2 regions of the Aestuariirhabdus sp. LZHN29 genome follow, and region 1 is predicted to be linked to the other one. Evidence: predicted binding sites of a transcription regulator. Region 1 holds the regulator's gene; the other holds the start of a gene.

Region 1 (9,086 bases):
GGGCTCGGCATCGGCGATAGTCTCGAGCCCTAACAGACCCTCCTTGCGAGCGGTCATACTCCAATTTACAACTTTTGAAATACCCTGTGTGATATCAATACGGGGCGGAAAAAATACCCAGCTTAGAATCACCAGCGCACGACGAAAGGTCGCCCCTGAAGTTTGGATAAATGCTGCACCAATGGTTCCTCCAAACACAATCACTGCTGCAGGGCCATTCATCAACGCCTCGACATGGCCACCTTCGAGATAATTGCCGCCGATTACCGCAAAAAGCGCCAGTAGAAGCCCAACGACGCTCAACAGATCCATGCTTAAATCGCCTCAACCAGACGTAAAGAGATCTCATCCAATGGTATAACCGCATCGGCCAAATTAGCATTAACAACTGCCATTGGCATGCCATAGATGACGCAACTTGCCTGATCCTGAGCCCACACAGTGGCCCCTTTTGATTTCAAGAGTTTGGCTCCGTCACGGCCATCGGCTCCCATTCCGGTCAGCACAACGGCTAGAACCTTGCCTCCAAACGCATTGGCAGCCGAACCAAAGGTAACATCTACACAGGGTTTGTAATTCAAACGTTCATCACCGGGCAGTATCTTGACCACACTACCGCGGGAATCAATCATCATCTGTTTGCCCCCAGGAGCAAGCAGGGCAACTCCGGGCTGCAGCCGATCACCATCTCGGGCCTCCTTGACAGTAATCTTGCACAAACGATTCAAACGTTCGGCAAACGCATTGGTAAATGTCGCCGGCATATGCTGAATCAATACGATTGGCGTCGGAAAATTGGCCGGCAGTTCAGTGAGCACCTTTTGCAATGCCACCGGCCCTCCGGTCGAGGTACCAATCGCCAATAACTTGTGCTTAGCTGCTCCACGATTATAAGTTATTGGCGTTCGAACTTGCTGAGCAGGCTTTGCCGCACGAGCACCTGGCCTGGCGGCAGGTTTGGCCACTGGTGCTGAAGGTGCCGTCGGCACCGCAGCACGGCGCATACTGCGGGACACGGTTTTCACCCGATCACAAAGAATGCGGCGAATATTTTCAGTATTTCGTGAAATATCCTCAAAATTCTTGGGCAGGAAGTCCACAGCACCCGCCTCAAGTGCATCCAGAGTGACGCGAGCCCCTTCGTGAGTAAGGGATGAAAACATCAACACAGGAGTCGGCTGGCTCGCCATTATTTGCCTGACCGCAGAGATGCCATCCATAACCGGCATTTCATAATCCATAGTCACTACATCCGGCTTCAGCTCGGTGACTTTTTCCACTGCCTCACGGCCATTGCTAGCGACACCTATCACCTCGATACCCGGATCCGTTTTCAGAATCTCGGTTACCCTTCGGCGAAAAAAGCCTGAATCGTCAACCACTAATACCTTTACTGCCACCCGGTTTCTCCAATGATCTGCAACAGGTCTCCGGCAATAGATACCGGCTCCGTTTAGAGGTTATAGTCGACGTGCGTACTCTTTAAGCATACTGGGAACATCAAGAATAAGTGCGATGCGACCATCACCCGTTATGGTTGCTCCAGCCATTCCCGGCGTGCCATGCAACATCGATCCGAGCGGTTTAATCACCACCTCTTCCTGGCCAACTAACTGATCAACGACGAAGCCGACACGCTGGGTACCCACGGATACGATAACCACGTGAGCCTCCTCGCCCTCGACAACATCGCCTCCTTCCAGCTGCTTGGGATCTACCAGCCAGCGCTTGAGATAAAACAGGGGAAGCGCTTTATCACGAACGATAACAACTTCCTGCCCGTCGACGACATTGGTCTTGGAAAGGTCGAGATGGAATATTTCATTCACACTAACCAAGGGCAACGCGAATGCTTGCTGATCGAGCATCACCATCAAAGTCGGCATAATGGCCAGCGTTAGCGGTACCTTGATCAGTATTGTGGTGCCTTTGCCAGCTTCTGACTGAATATCGATGATGCCGTTGAGTTGGGAGATCTTGGTTTTCACCACATCCATTCCCACACCGCGCCCGGACACATCCGATATCTCTTTCTTGGTCGAAAAACCGGGGGCAAATATCAGGTTAAAACAATCGGAATCAGACAATCTATCCGCCGCATCCTGATCGTATAAGCCTCGCTCCACCGCCAATGCACGCAACTTATCGGGGTCCATACCGGCCCCATCATCGGCGATAGAGAGCAGTATGTGATCGCCCTCCTGCTCAGCGGCGAGTATAACGTTACCTTTGCGATCTTTGCCTGCGGCTTCACGAGCGTCAGGCGTTTCGATACCGTGATCGACCGAGTTGCGCACCAGGTGGACCAGAGGGTCAGCCAGCGCCTCGACCAGGTTTTTATCCAGATCAGTCTCCTCTCCCTCAAGTTGAAGATTAATCTCTTTCTTCAAGTTTCGAGCAAGATCCCTGACGACTCGAGGGAAGCGGCCAAATACTTTCTTGATCGGCTGCATCCGGGTTTTCATAACGGAAAGCTGTAGGTCAGCCGTTACGACGTCAAGGTTAGCGACTGCTTTAGACAGCGCCTCGTCACCATTGTTAACCCCGAGGCGCACAAGGCGATTACGCACCAGTACCAGCTCACCCACCATATTCATGATATCGTCCAGACGTGCGGTATCAACCCGAACGGTTGTCTCCACAGGCGGCGCACTCTCTTTCGCTTTCGCTGCAGGTTTGCTCTTTGCTGCAGCAGGTTTGCTCTTTGCTGCAGCCGGAGCCGGAGCCGGAGCCGAAGGTTTCACCGAACTATTGGCCGCGGCGACACCAGGCCCTTGGCCTTTACCGTGAAGCTGGTCCAACAGATCTTCAAATTCATTGTCTGATATATTCTGACTATCGCCGGTTGCGGCTGGTGCAGGAGTCGGAGCAGGAGTGTTTTTGTCAGCACTACCACTCGGAGCAGCCCCGCCATGCAACTGATCCAGTAATGCCTCGAATTCATCATCGGAAATTTCATCACTGCTATTGGCAGCGGAAGGGGCTGGTGCAGGAGCACTCTCCGAGCCCCCTATTTTGTTATTTCCGTGCAAATTGTTGAGGAGTTCTTCAAACTCGTCGTCAGTAATTTCGTCACCCGATGCAGCGCCGTTATCACTACCCTCTCCGGCAAATACGCCCTCTGTAACCTGGGGCGCTGATTCGGGGGCAGCTTCCCCATGCAGTGAATCGAGTAGCTGTTCGAACTCGTCGTCGGTGATATCTCCACTGGCCGCCGCCTCCGGCTCTTGCTCTTGCGCCTCAGCCGTCGCGACTTCCGGTGACACCTCCTCCTCACCGGCCTCCTCTGGTTTAGCCATTAGCGCCAACTGCTGCAATAGCGCCGGATCTGCGGGTGTAGGTTCCACCCTTTCACGGACCTCGGAGAACATGACGTTAACAGCGTCCAGTGCCTGCAGCACCACATCCATCAATTCCGGGGATACTGATCTCTGTCCATTACGCAATATATCGAATACATTTTCTGCAATGTGGCAGCACTCAACCAAGGGGTTAAGAGACAAGAAACCCGCGCCGCCTTTTACCGTATGGAAACCACGAAATATTGCATTAAGAAGCTCCTTATCGTCAGGCTGGTTTTCAAGGTCAACCAACTGTTCCGACAACAGTTCAAGAATCTCGCCCGCCTCAACGAGAAAGTCTTGCAAGATCTCTTCGTCTGCCTCAAAACTCATACCTAACTCCTTAGAACCCTAGACTGGAAAGGAGGTCATCAACCTCGTCCTGCCCGGAGACAACATCATCCCGCTGATCTTTCTTGATCTGCGGCCCTTCTGCCTCAATGCTTGTGGCAGCGGGCTTGGCTGTAAACTCTTCGTGTTCAATACCGGTCATCTGATCCACTTTCCCTGCCATTTTGACCAGATGTACCAAGCTGTCTTCTATTTCAGAAACCAGGCTGACGACTCGTTTGATAACCTGCCCGGTAAGGTCCTGGTAGTCCTGCGCGATAATGATCTCATTCAGGCTGTTACCGAGGTCGATAGATCGCTGCTCTGTCTCTGCCAGAAAAGGCCCTATGCGCTTCGATAGATCCCTAAATTCATCCGGAGCCATTTGACGACTGGTAAAACGCTGCCACTCCTGATTCAAAACCTTGGCTTCTGTTCCCAACTGAGCCGCTGCTGGCGCACAGGCCTCAACAATATCCATCGTCTTGTTGGCGGCACCCTCGGTCATCTTGGTGACATAATCAAGTCGATCCGAGGCATCAACCATATGGGAGATCTGCTCCTGGTCCGTCCCGGTAATGCCCGAATCGATATGGAAATTCATAAGGGATTCGTGCAACGCCCGAGTCAGCCTGCCCACTTCCCGGTAGAGGCTCTTGTCGCGCATCTCGTTGAGTTCGTTGATCACATTGATCGCTGCGGACATATCGCCGGTCTCGAGCAACTCCACCAATTTTTGCGCTTGTACCTTCAGATCAGATTCCAATTCGGTATTATCTCTGTCGTATTTAAAAAGCGTCATATCCAGCCCTTATCAACCGCCTGCATCGACGCGTTCAAAAATCTTATCGATCTTGTCTTTGAGCGCCTGTGCGGTAAACGGCTTCACTACGTAGCCATTTACTCCAGCCTGGGCTGCTTCAATGATCTGGTCACGCTTTGCCTCTGCGGTCACCATCAGCACGGGCAAGGTGTTCAGTTTTGAATCAGCCCTGACTGCTCTTAGCAGCTCTATGCCCGTCATTCCCGGCATATTCCAGTCAGTAACCAGAAAATCAAAACCACCCGTTTGCAGCATTGGCAACGCTGTCTGGCCATCGTCAGCCTCTGCAGTGTTGGTAAAACCCAAATCCCGCAGCAAATTCTTGATGATGCGCCTCATCGTAGAAAAGTCATCTACGATGAGGATCTTCATATTTTTGTCCAAACCGGCCTCCGTGAAACCTCAAATATTGGTGTGTTCAGAACATTGTATTTTACAAGTCTAGCTTGTGAATGAAAGGATTACCCCGAATCCAATGCCCACCCCTCAAGCCGCGACCTGAGCCTTAACGCCGCCTGGGAGTGAAGCTGGCTAACCCGCGATTCGCTAACACCGAGCACCACACCGATCTCCTTCAAATTCAGCTCTTCATCGTAGTATAGAGACAATACCAACTGTTCACGTTTTGGCAACGTCGTTATCGCCTCAGCCAACGATTCACGGAAGCGCTCCGCCTGCACCCCTTCATGGGGCAAGGAGGCATCCAAGGACGCCAATGCGGTCTCCTGCTGGCATTCTTCACTGTCAAGCAGATCATCGAAACTGAACAACCTGCTACCCATACAGTCATGCAGCATCCCATGATACTCACCAACACTAACCTGTAGTTCGGCCGCAATCTCATTATCTTTAGCGTCACGCCCTAACCTTGACTCCACAGCCTTAACAGCATCAGCCACACGACGCCCGTTGCGATGCACTGACCGGGGCACCCAGTCTCCCTTTCGTATTTCGTCCAGCATGGCTCCGCGAATACGAATACCGGCGTAAGTCTCGAATGCGGCACCCTTACTGCCATCATATTTGCGCGCTGATTCGAGCAACCCAATCATGCCGGACTGAATCAGGTCATCCACGAGTACATTAGCGGGTAGTCGAGCGGCCATGTGGTGAGCGATGCGCTTTACTAACGGCGCATGCCGTTCCACAAGCACATTTAGCGACTCAGCCTGATTATCGGTATACATACCCAGCCCTTCCAGAACCGCTACCATGGCTACCCCCCATGTTCCGCCGCTAGCAGACTCTCAACGAAGAACTCAAGATGTCCCCGAGAGGTTGTTGGCAGGGGCAACGCGTCAATTTTTTGCGCTAATGATTTGAGCGCTATGGATGCCTTGCTTCTGGGGTATGCCTCCAAAACCGCCTTTTGGCGCTGTACGGATTTGCGCACGGACTCGTCGTACGGTACTGCCCCCATATACTGCAAGGCCACATCGAGAAAGCGGTCAGTGACATTAACCAGCTTGTTATAGAGGTTGCGGCCTTCCTGAGGGGTGCGAACCATATTAGCCACGATACGGAAACGCATCATATTATAATCACGGTTCAACAGCTTTATCAGCGCATAGGCGTCGGTAATAGAGGTTGGTTCGTCAGTCACTACAAGCAAGATCTCCTGGGCCGCGCGGACAAAACTCACCACGTTGTCAGAGATGCCTGCCGCCGTATCTACAATTAATACATCAAGCTGGCCACTCAACTCACTAAATGCACTGATCATTCCCGCATGCTGCTGGGGGGAAAGCTCAGTCATCGACTGGGTGCCGGAGGATGCCGGGATGATTTTAATACCACCAGGCCCATTCAAAAGGATATCTCGCAGCCCGCAGCGCCCAGCCATCACATCTTCAAGGTTTTTAGTGGCCGAGAGGCCAAGCAATATATCGACGTTGGCCAACCCCAAGTCAGCATCGAGCAACATGACTCTGCGGCCCATTTCGGCCAACGCAATGCCAACATTGACCGAGACATTGGTTTTCCCCACGCCGCCTTTGCCGCCAGTTACTGCAATCACCTGCACAGGTTGTCGACTAACCATAGGTTGCTCTCACCCTCATAAACCCGCTAGCGGAACTTAATGTCCGCGAAAATTGTGTCGTATCAATACGTTGGTGCCCCATTCTATCCTCAATACCTCAACTTACATAGCGAGTCGAATAGGGACTGGTGGGGCTACTACTCCTGGCAAACGAACTGATCATATTTTCGTCATCTTCTGGCAGCTGTTCTGAAATTGCTACGGCTCGACTAATCAAGCTATGGGCACGTGCCTGGCAGATATCCTCCGGTATTCGCTGCCCATCAGCGAGGTAAGAAACTGGTAGTCCATGCTCACACACCAAACTAATAGCCTCCCCCATACTGGTGGCCTCATCGATTTTGGTAAAGACTGAGCCCACAAGTCTCGCACCACCATAGGTATGATAAGCCGCCCGCATCACTTGCTGCTGACTCGTGCACGCTAAAACCAACAAGCTGCGTACCATCGGCCTTACGTTGTTCAGCATGGCTAATTGTAGCTGTAGATTGGGATCCTGATGGTGCAGGCCTGCAGTATCAATAAGCACCAGGGATTTGTCACTCAAGCCGTCCAGAGTAGGCTGAAGCTGGCGTGGATTTTCCACGACTCGCACCGCCACATTCAGAATACGCCCCAAAGCCTTGACCTGCTCGGCTGCACCAACCCGGTAGCAATCGGTCGTAACCAGCGCAACCTGATCCGGTCCGTGCTCCAACACGTATTGGGTTGCCAGCTTGCCAATGGTAGTTGTCTTACCCGCCCCCGTAGGCCCTATGAAAGCAAATATCCCCCCCTCCATCACCAGATTTTTCTGCGTGGTAGACAATTGCCTGGCCAAGGCGGCAAGCACTTGCCGCCAATTGTGGGTGGCCGGTTTGCCGGGCTCAATGACCGTCAACAGCTGCTTACACATCGCCGCTGATAAACCCATGCCGGTCAGCCGACGCCAGAACATGGCCTGCTGGGGAGATCGCTCCACAAACTGCCCCCACGCAACGCTCCCCAACTGCTGCTGTAGCAGCTCTTTCATATTGTTAAGCTCATCTCGCATCAGCTCCAGCGTCTGCTGCCCCGTACCCTGACTGGCTACGGACGAATGCGTCGCAGGCGCACTCGCTGTACCGTTGCGCTCGCTTTGTAATGATTGAAGCGTACGGCGCACGGCATCGGCTGAGGCTACGTGTTGCTCTCCAATAGGCTGAGCTTGAGCCCCAGCACTTCCCACTCCCTGCTCTGCGGCCACAACCTTTTCTCGCGCTTTCGCGAGCGCTCCATCCAGCCCACTGCGAGCCTCAGCGCTCCCGAACGCCGCGCTACGCGGAAGGTTGGCTTCAATCGAAGCGGCCACCTCAACTCCGCCGGCGACTTTGCGCTGAGACACAATCGCCGCGTCATCTCCCAAATCATCCTTGACCAGCTTCAGGGCTTGCCTCATATCGGATGCGAAGTAGCGTTTAATTTTCATGTCATTTCACCTGCTATAAAGCGTCGATTGCTGCCTGAGATGTAACCTGGCATTGTCATTACTGTCCGACTGTTCCTTCGATGGTTATTTGCTTGTTGTCCGGAATCTCCTGATAGGAGAGCACGTGCATCGAAGCAACACCGTAACGGGCAAAGCGCGCCAACAAAGGCCTTATGGGTGCAGCTACCAGTAACACGACGGGCTTGCCCGCCAACTCCTGCTGCTGTGACGCTGCTACCAGGGACTGTTGCAATTTTTCAGCCATTCCCGGCTCCAAAACGACCCCTTCATCGGCGGCAGCACCACCTTGCCGTGCCTGCTGTACTGACTGCAGCAAAATTTGTTCCAATGTGGGATCCAGAGTAATCACCGGTACCTGCGGTTCCAGACCCACGATGCCCTGTACGATTGAGCGTGATAGCGCAACCCGCACCACCGCCGTGAGCGCGACAGGATCTTGACTCTTCGACGCGTGATCCGCCAAAGCCTCGGCGATTGTGCGAATATCCCGTACCGATACCTGCTCCGCCAACAGGTTCTGCAATATCTTCAGCAGGGTGCTAACCGATACCTTGTTCGGCACCAGATCTTCAGCCAGCTTGGGTGACTGACGTCCCAGCAAATCAAGCAGTTGCTGCACCTCTTCATGACCCAGCAACTCATGTGCGTGCTTGCTCATCACCTGATTGAGATGTGTCGCCACCACCGTCGATGCATCTACAACGGTATAACCGAGGGTCTGCGCCCGCTCACGCTGGCCGCGTTCGATCCACACCGCATCCAGGCCAAACGCTGGATCCTTGCCCTCAATGCCCTGCAAGGCTCCAAACACCTGACCCGGATTGATCGCCAGATCGCGATCCGGATGCACCTCGGCCTCACTGATGGTGACCCCCATCAGCGTGATTCGGTAAACATTGGGGAGCAGGTCCAGGTTATCGCGGATATGAACCGATGGCACCAAGAAACCCAGCTCCTGAGAGAGCTTCTTCCGCACCCCTTTGATACGCCCTAACAGCTCACCGCCCTGGGTTTTATCGACCAGGGGAATCAGACGGTAACCCACCTCGAGACCGATCATATCGACGGGAGTCACATCATCCC
Region 2 (9,086 bases), on a different contig from region 1:
CCAACCGCCGCCGAATCATCTCCGAGGCGCAGCCCGGCGGATTGTTTGAAGGGGTGGTGGCGATTGCCGATATTGATCATTTTAAGGAGGTCAATGACCTGCACGGCCATGCCTGCGGCGACGCCATCCTTAAAGGGGTGGCCGACATCATGCAAGCTTCCATCCGCGATATCGACCGTGTGGGACGCTGGGGAGGAGAGGAGTTTATCTTTCTGCTCACCCAAAACTCGCTGGAGGACGCCCGCCTCGTACTGGAGCGGGTGCGCAAGCAGATAGAATCCACCGCGATCGGTTACGAGTCCCGGGAGTTTCGCGTCACCATCTCCATAGGTATGGCGGTAATGGGACCCGCGCGCAGCTTCGACGAGGCGTTACGGGAGGCGGACAACGCGCTTTACCGGGGCAAGCGCCAGGGACGCAACTGTGTCGTGGCCGAGGCGTACGCTCACTGAAGCCCCGGCTTCTCGGTTTCGGCGTTGGCGGAGAGCGTCGGAGCGCTAGCGGTCCGTCGCCAGGCTCGCGCGATGATCGCCATGACCACAATGGCAAAGGCCAGTCGACCCCAGAGGATGGCGTAGGGATCGGCACCCAGCAGCATGATCAGCAGGGTATCCTCGATCAGGCTGTGGGCCAGGCCAAGAAAGCAGGTGGTCAATACCATATCCCGTTTGCTGATCTGACCGGTACGAGCCTCGGCAACCAATAAGCCGGCACCAAAGCTGAGTCCCAGGGTGATGCCGATAATGGTAACGTTGGTCGCTTCGCGCCCTACCTGCAGGACCCGCAGCAGGGGAGAGAGCAGCCAGTGCATAAGGCGTTCGATACCGAGCCAGCGCAGCACGCGCAACAGGCTCATCAGTGCACTGATAATGACGAATATGGTCGCGAACAGCCTCAACTGGTCCAGCCCCCAGGCCATCAGCCCCTGCTCGCTCAGTGTCGGGCTCCACAGCATCTGCGCCTCTTGCTGTTGCCATTGACCCCAGGCGTATACTCGATGCACCACTGCGGCGAGCAGGAGCGCCCCGCCGATTCTTAGTACCAGAGTGATGCGCCAGCGTACTCCCACCATTTTCGCCACCGCGCCTTCGGTCGGAAGCGAGTGGGCGACCAGCACCAGAATGCCCAGCACACTGACCTGCGCCACGCTCAGATGCTCGCTGCCTGCCAGCTCATAAAACACCACCATTGCGGTATACAGGTTGGTAAGAATGGCCGCAGCCCACACCAGTCCCATATTGGCAGGCAGGCCAACCCACTCCATCACGGGGGCCAGCAACCAGCCAAGCCACTCGGTAGCGCCAAAACTGTCGAGCAACTTGACCAGCAAGATGGCGGGTAGCATCACCTTGACCAGTACCCAGTAGACGCGGGCAATGTCGCGGCAGTGTTCCCACAGTTGGGGGGGCAGGGTGTCGAAGTCGATCGGTTTCATGGGGCGTCCTGGCGTATTGGGTGGCCAGTATAGCGATAGATAACAAAATAGTTAGTTGAATGCGGGTGTAAACAGGCTGATAATTTCTTTTGGCTACCTCTATAGGAAATATTATAAATGTCGGTGGTTTTGGATCGTCTCGATATCGCGATTTTGCAGCAGTTGCAGCACGACTGCTCCCTCACCAACCAGCGTCTGGCCGAGCAGGTCGGGCTATCGCCGCCGGCCTGCCTTAAGCGGGTGCGCCGTTTAAAGGGGAGGGGTGTCATCCAGCGGCAGGTGGCGCTGGTCGATCGGGCGCAGCTGGGCCCGTGCTTGCATATGGTAGTAGAGGTGGAGATGGAGCGTGATCGTTACGATCTCTACCAGCAGTTTTGCAAACGGGTCAACGCCGCGCCGGAGGTGAAGCAGTGTTATCAGGTAACCGGGGAGGTCGATTATGTGCTGATTGTCGAGGTCCCCGACATGGCGGCCTATGAACAGTTTTGCCACCGGGTGCTCTACGAGGAATCGAATATGAAAAACTTCAGGACCCTGATCTCGATGCGGCGGGAGAAATTTGAAACCAGTGTGGCTCTACCTGCGGTGGGGACTAGCGCTTAAGTCCCCGTGAGTGGGCCTTTTCAATCAGTTGGCGGGTGGATCCACCGCAGCGCTGCAGGTGGTGGTGAGTAACCTCTTTGACCCGCGCTCGGGTTTTGGGGTCGAAATGGCTTTTCTTGAGGGTTTGGTGCGCCATCTGGTTTGCGAACTCGACCCTGGGCCGGCTTTCGGCTTCGGCGATGTAGTGCTTTGCTTTGCTGTGGTAGCGTAGAAACAGCGCCGCCCGTGAGACGGAAGCCTTGCTGCTGGCGACATACCAGTAGAGGAGGAAAAGAGTGGCAATAGCGCCTGCCAGAGTGAGAAGCATGATGGGTCTCCGTGATACAGAGGCCTCAGGCTAGAGCAAAAAATGAGGGGCGGGTATCGGGTTTAATACCTAATTGTATAGGGATGCTGCGCAGTGGCGCCCCTTAAGCCCGCGCAAGATTACGGCTTCCTGGTCGTGCCGGGGTTTAGATCATTGAGTGCGGCAAATACCCATCCCGCGATCGCCCCTGCCAGGCATTGGCTAGTAAAACCGAACCACCCCCTGGCTCCTGCGATCAGGGTGATATCGAGAATGGGCTGCATCAACACCAACAGGGTGGCGAAGGCGGTTAGCCCGGCCAGCGGGTAAAGTGTTTTTGCGGGCAGTTGCGTGTGGCGTCGAAGCCAGGCCGTAAAAGAGAAGGCGAGGCCCAGACCGAGGGTAATAATGACACCGTAGCTGGGCAGCAGCCCGAGTAGATCGTCCACCGTGGAGAGCGCTCGTACATCCGCCGGAATGACGATGCCAAGGGAGGTCAGTTCATTTAACACAAACTGACTATGGCTTACGCTCGCCAGCACAAAGGCGCACAGGGAGGCGGCCATAAAAGCGATCAGGGTACGGGTACGGGACGACACGTGGCGGCTCCATAAAGGCGATGCCCCATTCAGCCACAGACGCCAGGGGATGCCAACCCCCGGCTCAAGCGCTTAATCCATGGAACCTACCAACAAGTTCCTGGCGCCCCTGAATACCGCGAAGGGCGGACTCTGGCGCGGCCATCTGCTTAGCCAGGCAGCTTGCAAAGGTCTGGATATTCGCAGGCTCCCCAAGTAAAACGGTAGTCGAGCCTGCTGCTCTCTGGCATTATGCCTTTCTCGCGTAAGCTCATACCCTCAGGAGATTTCGATGTCTATCACGGCGGCATTTTTGCGATACCTGGCTCTGGTCACGGCGCTGTGTAGCAGTCTGCTGTGGGCTGCGGAGGGCGAGACCTATGAGTTGCAAGTCGTGGCTGACGGCCTCAACCACCCCTGGTCGCTATCCTTCTTGCCCGATGGGCGCATGCTGGTCACCGAGCGTGCCGGACAGTTGCGGATTATCGATGCTCAGGGCGTTATCCAGCCGGCCCCTGTGTCAGGTGTGCCGCCGGTATTTGGGCGCAGTCAGGGTGGCTTGTTTGAGGCGATTCCCCACCCCGACTTTTCCGAGAATCAACTGCTTTACCTCAGTTATGCATGGGGTGATGGCGCAGCCAACGGCACTCGCCTGGCCCGTGCCCGCCTTGACGGCAACCGTTTGCGAGACCTCGAGGTGCTCTTTACGGTGGCACCGTTGAAGGATACCCCGGTTCACTATGGGGGGCGCATCGCATTTCTACCCGACGGCACCCTGCTATTAACTACCGGTGATGGTTTCGACTATCGTGAAGCGTCGCAGAAACTTGACAGTCTGTTGGGCAAGGTGGTGCGCCTCAATGACGATGGCTCGATCCCCGCAGACAACCCTTTTGTCGGGCAGGAGGGGGCCCGCGACGAGATCTATAGCTACGGTCATCGTAACCCCCAGGGGTTGTTGTACGATGAGGCGTCGGGCACGGTCTATTTGCATGAGCACGGTCCCAAGGGTGGAGATGAGATCAATATTCTTGAGCCGGGTAAAAATTATGGTTGGCCGGTGATCACCTATGGGCGCGACTACTCTGGAGCCTCTATTACGCCTTACACCGAGTACGACGGCATGGAGCAACCCCTGTTGCACTGGACGCCGTCTATCGCCCCCTCCGGGATGACGCTCTACCAGGGGCAGGAGTTTCCGCAGTGGCAGGGCGACCTGATGGCGGGTGCGTTGGCCGGGCGTCACGTGCGCCTGGTTGAACTCGAGCAGGGGCGAGTGGTCGGCCAGCAGGAGTTGTTTGCCGAGCTGGGAGAGCGTATTCGCGATGTACGTACCGCGCCCGATGGCACGCTGTATCTGTTGAGCGATAGCAGCAACGGTACCCTCTACCGCGTCAAACCGAAGCCGTAACGGGGCGGTTGGTCGATCTCGATGCCAACATCTCGCCGCCCTCCGCGCTCGCCTCGCGCTTCTGCCGCGGACAAAGGCACTAAACCCAGCGCCCTGCACCCCCGTAATCCTCATACCGGTCGTTACGATTTGGTGGTACTGGCGGACAGGTGCCCCGAGCTGTCGACCCATATCATCGCTAATCCTCGTGGGGAGGCGACGATCGACTTCGCTAACGCCGAAGCGGTGCGTTGTCTCAATCAGGCGATATTGGCCCACCACTACGGCATCACCCACTGGCAGTTGCCGGCCGGCTATCTGTGCCCTCCCATTCCCGGTCGAGCGGACCTGATTCACTACGTGGCAGACCTGCTGGCCCGTTGCCATGGTGGGCAACCCCCCAAGGGCAAACGGGTGCGAGTGCTGGATATCGGCACCGGCGCCAACTGTATCTACCCTATTTTGGGGGTTCGAAGTTACGGTTGGAGTTTTCTGGCTACTGATATCGACCCGGTTTCCATTGCCGCTGCGCGGGCGATCGTGGATGCTAATCCATCGCTGAGGGGCAAGGTAACAATAGTTCAGCAGCAGCCGGGCGCTATTTTGCAGGGCTTGCTGAACCCGCAGCAACGGATCGAGGTGAGTTTGTGCAACCCCCCTTTTTTCGCCTCCGCGGCCGAAGCCCGGGCGGCCAATCAGCGCAAACGCGACAATCTCTCTCACCACCGGGGTGATGCTGGGGTTAAGGGGAACCCGCCCGTACGCAATTTTGGTGGCCAGCAGGCGGAGCTTTGGTGTCCGGGCGGCGAGCGTCGTTTTTTGCAGCAAATGATTGCCGAAAGCCGGCCCTTGGCCGCACAGGTGTGCTGGTTTACCAGTCTTGTCTCCAATGGCGACAACCTTGCGCCCCTCAAGAAGCAACTAAGGGCAGAAGGCGTCGCCCAGCTGGAGGTAATCCCCATGCGGCAGGGACAGAAGCAGAGCCGCATGTTGGCCTGGAGTTTCTTGTCGCCCGCGCAGCAGATCGAGTGGGTTCGGGGCGAAACCACCTCATAGCAAAATCCGCCTTTGGTCGGGCGGGACGAAGTTTGCTAAACCTGATACATTTTGCAACCGCCCGCTGGCGGGGCACCGTCAATGTCTCCGCTCACTGCCATCCACCGGTGGCGGGTCAATTTCATCCGACAGGACACCAATCCGTTATGGACAGCTTGTTTGCCGATCGCATCAATGATGTGCCGCGCTCTTTTATTCGCGAGATTCTCAAGGTAGCCCTTGACCCTTCCATTATATCCTTCGCCGGAGGGCTCCCTAACAGAGATTTTTTCCCTGCGGATGAGCTGCAACAAGCGACTCAAAAGGCGTTCGCGCACTCTGGTAAGGATCTGCTCCAGTACAGCAGTTCCGAAGGATTTTTGCCCCTGCGTCAATGGATCGCGGATCGCTATCGGCAGACCCAGGGCCTGGAGGTCTCCCCCGACTCAATCCTGATTACCAGCGGCTCCCAGCAAGGGCTTGACCTGCTGGGCAAGGTGCTACTCAACGAGGGGGATGGTTTGCTAATGGAGGCGCCGGGATACCTGGGGGCGATTCAGGCCTTCTCCATCTACCGGCCCGAGTTTATCAATGTGGCGGTGGATGGGCTGGGCATGGTGATAGAGGAACTTGACCGGCGCTTGGCCAACCACTCGCCCAAGCTCGCCTATACGGTGCCCAATTTCCAGAACCCGTCGGGCATCAGTTACAGTGACGCTAACCGGGAGGCGGTGGCCGACCGCTTGCGGGGCAAACCCTGTGTGTTAATCGAGGATAATCCCTACGGTGACCTGCGTTTTTCAGGGTCACCGACACGCTCATTCTATGACCTGTTACCCGACCAAACGGTCTTGCTTGGGTCATTTTCCAAGTGCGTTATTCCCGGTTTCCGCCTGGGTTGGCTGGTGGCTCCCGATGCGTTGATGCAGAAGCTGCTGGTGGCCAAGCAGGCGACCGACCTGCATACCAGTCATTTTACCCAGTGCATCGTGCACCAGTACCTGCAAGATAACGATATCGATGCCCACATTCGCACCATCGTCGATGCCTACGGAGGCCAGTGCCGCGCAATGATCGCCGCGATGGAGCGTCATTTTCCGGCGTCTGTGCATTACACCCGACCCGATGGAGGGATGTTCCTGTGGGCGACTCTGCCCGACGGCCTGTCGGCGATGGCGCTGTTCGAGGAGGCGGTCAAACAGCAGGTGGTTTTTGTTCCCGGTGACCCCTTCTACAGTGACCGCGAGAATAGTTCGACGCTGCGCTTGAGCTTCTCCTGTGTCGATGATGATACGATCGAGGTGGGTATCGAGCGTCTGGGGCTGGCGATCAAAAAAATGATGGAAGCCCAAAGCTAGCTTATTGGTCGCTGGTTTGTAAGCTGAGTGAGAAAAACGCGACAAATAGCGCGCTTCCCGAGGGGGTAGGCCCGGGATTCAAGGGGTGATCTATACTAAGGGTCGTTACCCGTTGTATGAGACATAGTGCAGCTAATCGCTTTAGTTTTTTCACCTGCGGCCGATACTCAAGAAGTTAAGCAACGGGTGACGGATTACCTGACGATAATAACCACCGTTGTGAGTGAGCCTTATGGGGTTGGCGTACTGTTCGCGAAACCAGGGGCTGCCTCGAGGCGAATAGGGTCGATGCCCGCCTCAACGGTTATACAACCTGATTGTGGAGTGAGTGGTATGTCCCTACAAAAAAAATTCCTGCTGGCGGTTGCGTCGTTGATCTTGGTGATCGCCGTTATTGGTATCGTTACCAGTGCGGTTACCAAGGTAAATAGCATTCATCAGCAATTGGAAAGCTCCACGCAACAGCTCAGCAACGAGGCGATTCGCTTGCTGACGGTCACCCACAGCATTATGAGTGAGCGAGTTCAGGGCAGTATGAAGCTGCTCAAGCAGCGGGGTATCGCCATGGGGGAGCCAACCCTTGGGGGGCGGGTCAAGGTGGGCGGTCGCGACTCGGTGAATCTACTGCTCGGAGGTGCTCCCCAGGCTAATAATTTCGATCTGGTGGATGGGCTCACTAGCGTGATGGGCGGCACCGCGACGCTTTTTGCGCGCGATGGTGATCAGTACGTGCGGGTCTCTACCAATGTCATTAAAAATGGCAACCGTGCTATAGGGACTATCCTCGCCCCCGGCGGCAAGGCGATCAAACAGATTCAGCAGAAAAAAGCCTACTATGGCGAAGTCGATATTTTGGGTAAGCCCTATCTCACGGGTTACGAGCCGATTTTGTCCGCCAGCGGTGATGTGGTGGGTATCTGGTACGTTGGTTATTCCGCAGACCTGAAGGAGTTGGGTCAGGCGATCGCCGACTCCGGCATTCTTGAGCAGGGTTTTATTGCCTTGCGCGATGGCAAGGGCAGCATCCGCTTGCACTCCAGCCACGCGACGACCGAACAGATTGAGAGCATTCTGGAGTCTGAGGACGAGGCCTGGACCGTGCAGATCGTACCCTTCGAGCTGTGGGGCTATGACATCGTGATCGGCTACTCCAACGACGAAGTTGATGCCCTGATAGCCGGTGATATTACCCGTGTGTTGGTACAGGTGCTGGTGATCGCGGCGCTGATGCTGGGCATGGTCTACCTGATGGTGAAGAATATGGTGGGTGCGCCACTGGCCGCGCACCACAAAGCGATCGAGGATATCGCCGATGGGGAGGGGGATCTTACGGTTCGCTTCAACTCCACCGCCAGTGGGGAGTTTGGTGCGATGGCTCGGGACTTCGATCGCCTGCTCGATCGGATACAGGATTCGATTCGTGACGCGAGTTACTCCTCCCGCGAGCTGCAAGGCGCAGCCGACGAGTTGTCCCAGGTGGCCGCACGTTCCAGCGAATCGGTTGCCGCACAAAACAGTGAAACCGAACAGGTTGCCACCGCGATCCATGAGATGAGCCTGACGGCGCAAAACGTGGCAGAGCGCGCCCATAGCGCAGAAGGCGTTGCCGGTGAAGCCAAATCGGAAGCCGAGGAGGGCAGCAGTAAACTGGAGCAGGCGATCGCCAGCATCGGTCGCCAGTCCGAGGATATCGGGCGTTCGGTGAAGGTGGTTGAAGAGCTGGCCCAGGCCAGTGAGGAGATCAGCGGGGTACTGGAGGTGATTCGCTCTATCGCCGAACAGACCAACTTGCTGGCCCTTAACGCGGCGATCGAAGCGGCCCGTGCGGGTGAGCAGGGTCGAGGCTTTGCGGTGGTCGCCGACGAGGTGCGCTCACTGGCCAGTCGTACCCAGGCCTCTACCGAGGAGATTCGTGGCATGATCGACCGCTTGCAAAAAGGCGGGCGTGAGGCCTCGGTGCTGATGGAGAGCAATCAGCAGTTGGCGCTGGAAAACGTTGATGTAGCGCGTCAGGCGGGTGAGGCGATTGAGCGTGTGTTGCAGGCGGTGGAGTCTATCACGGGGATTAATAGCGAAATTGCCGGCGGCGCCGAGGAGCAGAAGCAGGTATCCCACGACATCAACAGCAACATAGAGCGTATTCGTGCCAGCAGTGACGACAATGCCGAGTACGCCAACGTAACTTCCGAGTCCAGTCATCAGTTGAAGGACCTGGCCGAGAAGATGAACAGTAAGCTGTCCTACTACAAGGTCGATTAGTACCGGGGTTTTACCCTGAAGGTGAACAGGGCGCGGCAGCGTCCTGTTTTTTTGTCTCGACTACGGGGAGAAAGGCTTTGAGGCCGCGCCCTGCATTGTCGCTGAACGAACTTCAACAACGCCATGGAGGTCGACCAATGAG

What was found. Region 1 encodes FliA, which starts transcription of late flagellar genes. Its sites were predicted from a motif close to CTAAAGTTNNNNNNNNNNCNGCCGATA; they were not measured.
Region 2: a site for FliA is predicted at 6,825-6,851, ahead of ACP3PW_RS07860 (Cache 3/Cache 2 fusion domain-containing protein). Genes of this name have one in related genera too.

Annotation. Positions count from the first base shown of each region.
Region 1 is NZ_JBNIEU010000004.1:232,440-241,525, forward strand. Features, by position in the region: gene ACP3PW_RS15145 (flagellar motor protein) at 1-312, opposite strand, end outside; gene ACP3PW_RS15150 (protein-glutamate methylesterase/protein-glutamine glutaminase) at 315-1,400, opposite strand; gene ACP3PW_RS15155 (chemotaxis protein CheA) at 1,461-3,674, opposite strand; gene ACP3PW_RS15160 (protein phosphatase CheZ) at 3,685-4,473, opposite strand; gene ACP3PW_RS15165 (chemotaxis response regulator CheY) at 4,486-4,866, opposite strand; gene ACP3PW_RS15170 (RNA polymerase sigma factor FliA) at 4,956-5,681, opposite strand; gene ACP3PW_RS15175 (MinD/ParA family protein) at 5,711-6,535, opposite strand; gene flhF (flagellar biosynthesis protein FlhF) at 6,633-7,982, opposite strand; gene flhA (flagellar biosynthesis protein FlhA) at 8,041-9,086, opposite strand, start outside.
Region 2 is NZ_JBNIEU010000002.1:248,710-257,795, forward strand. Features, by position in the region: gene ACP3PW_RS07820 (GGDEF domain-containing protein) at 1-452, shown strand, start outside; gene ACP3PW_RS07825 (nucleoside recognition domain-containing protein) at 446-1,435, opposite strand; gene ACP3PW_RS07830 (Lrp/AsnC family transcriptional regulator) at 1,553-2,038, shown strand; gene ACP3PW_RS07835 (hypothetical protein) at 2,028-2,345, opposite strand; gene ACP3PW_RS07840 (hypothetical protein) at 2,465-2,923, opposite strand; gene ACP3PW_RS07845 (PQQ-dependent sugar dehydrogenase) at 3,195-4,313, shown strand; gene rlmF (23S rRNA (adenine(1618)-N(6))-methyltransferase RlmF) at 4,335-5,348, shown strand; gene ACP3PW_RS07855 (PLP-dependent aminotransferase family protein) at 5,495-6,685, shown strand; gene ACP3PW_RS07860 (Cache 3/Cache 2 fusion domain-containing protein) at 7,019-8,944, shown strand; gene ACP3PW_RS07865 (NAD-dependent epimerase/dehydratase family protein) at 9,005-9,086, opposite strand, start outside.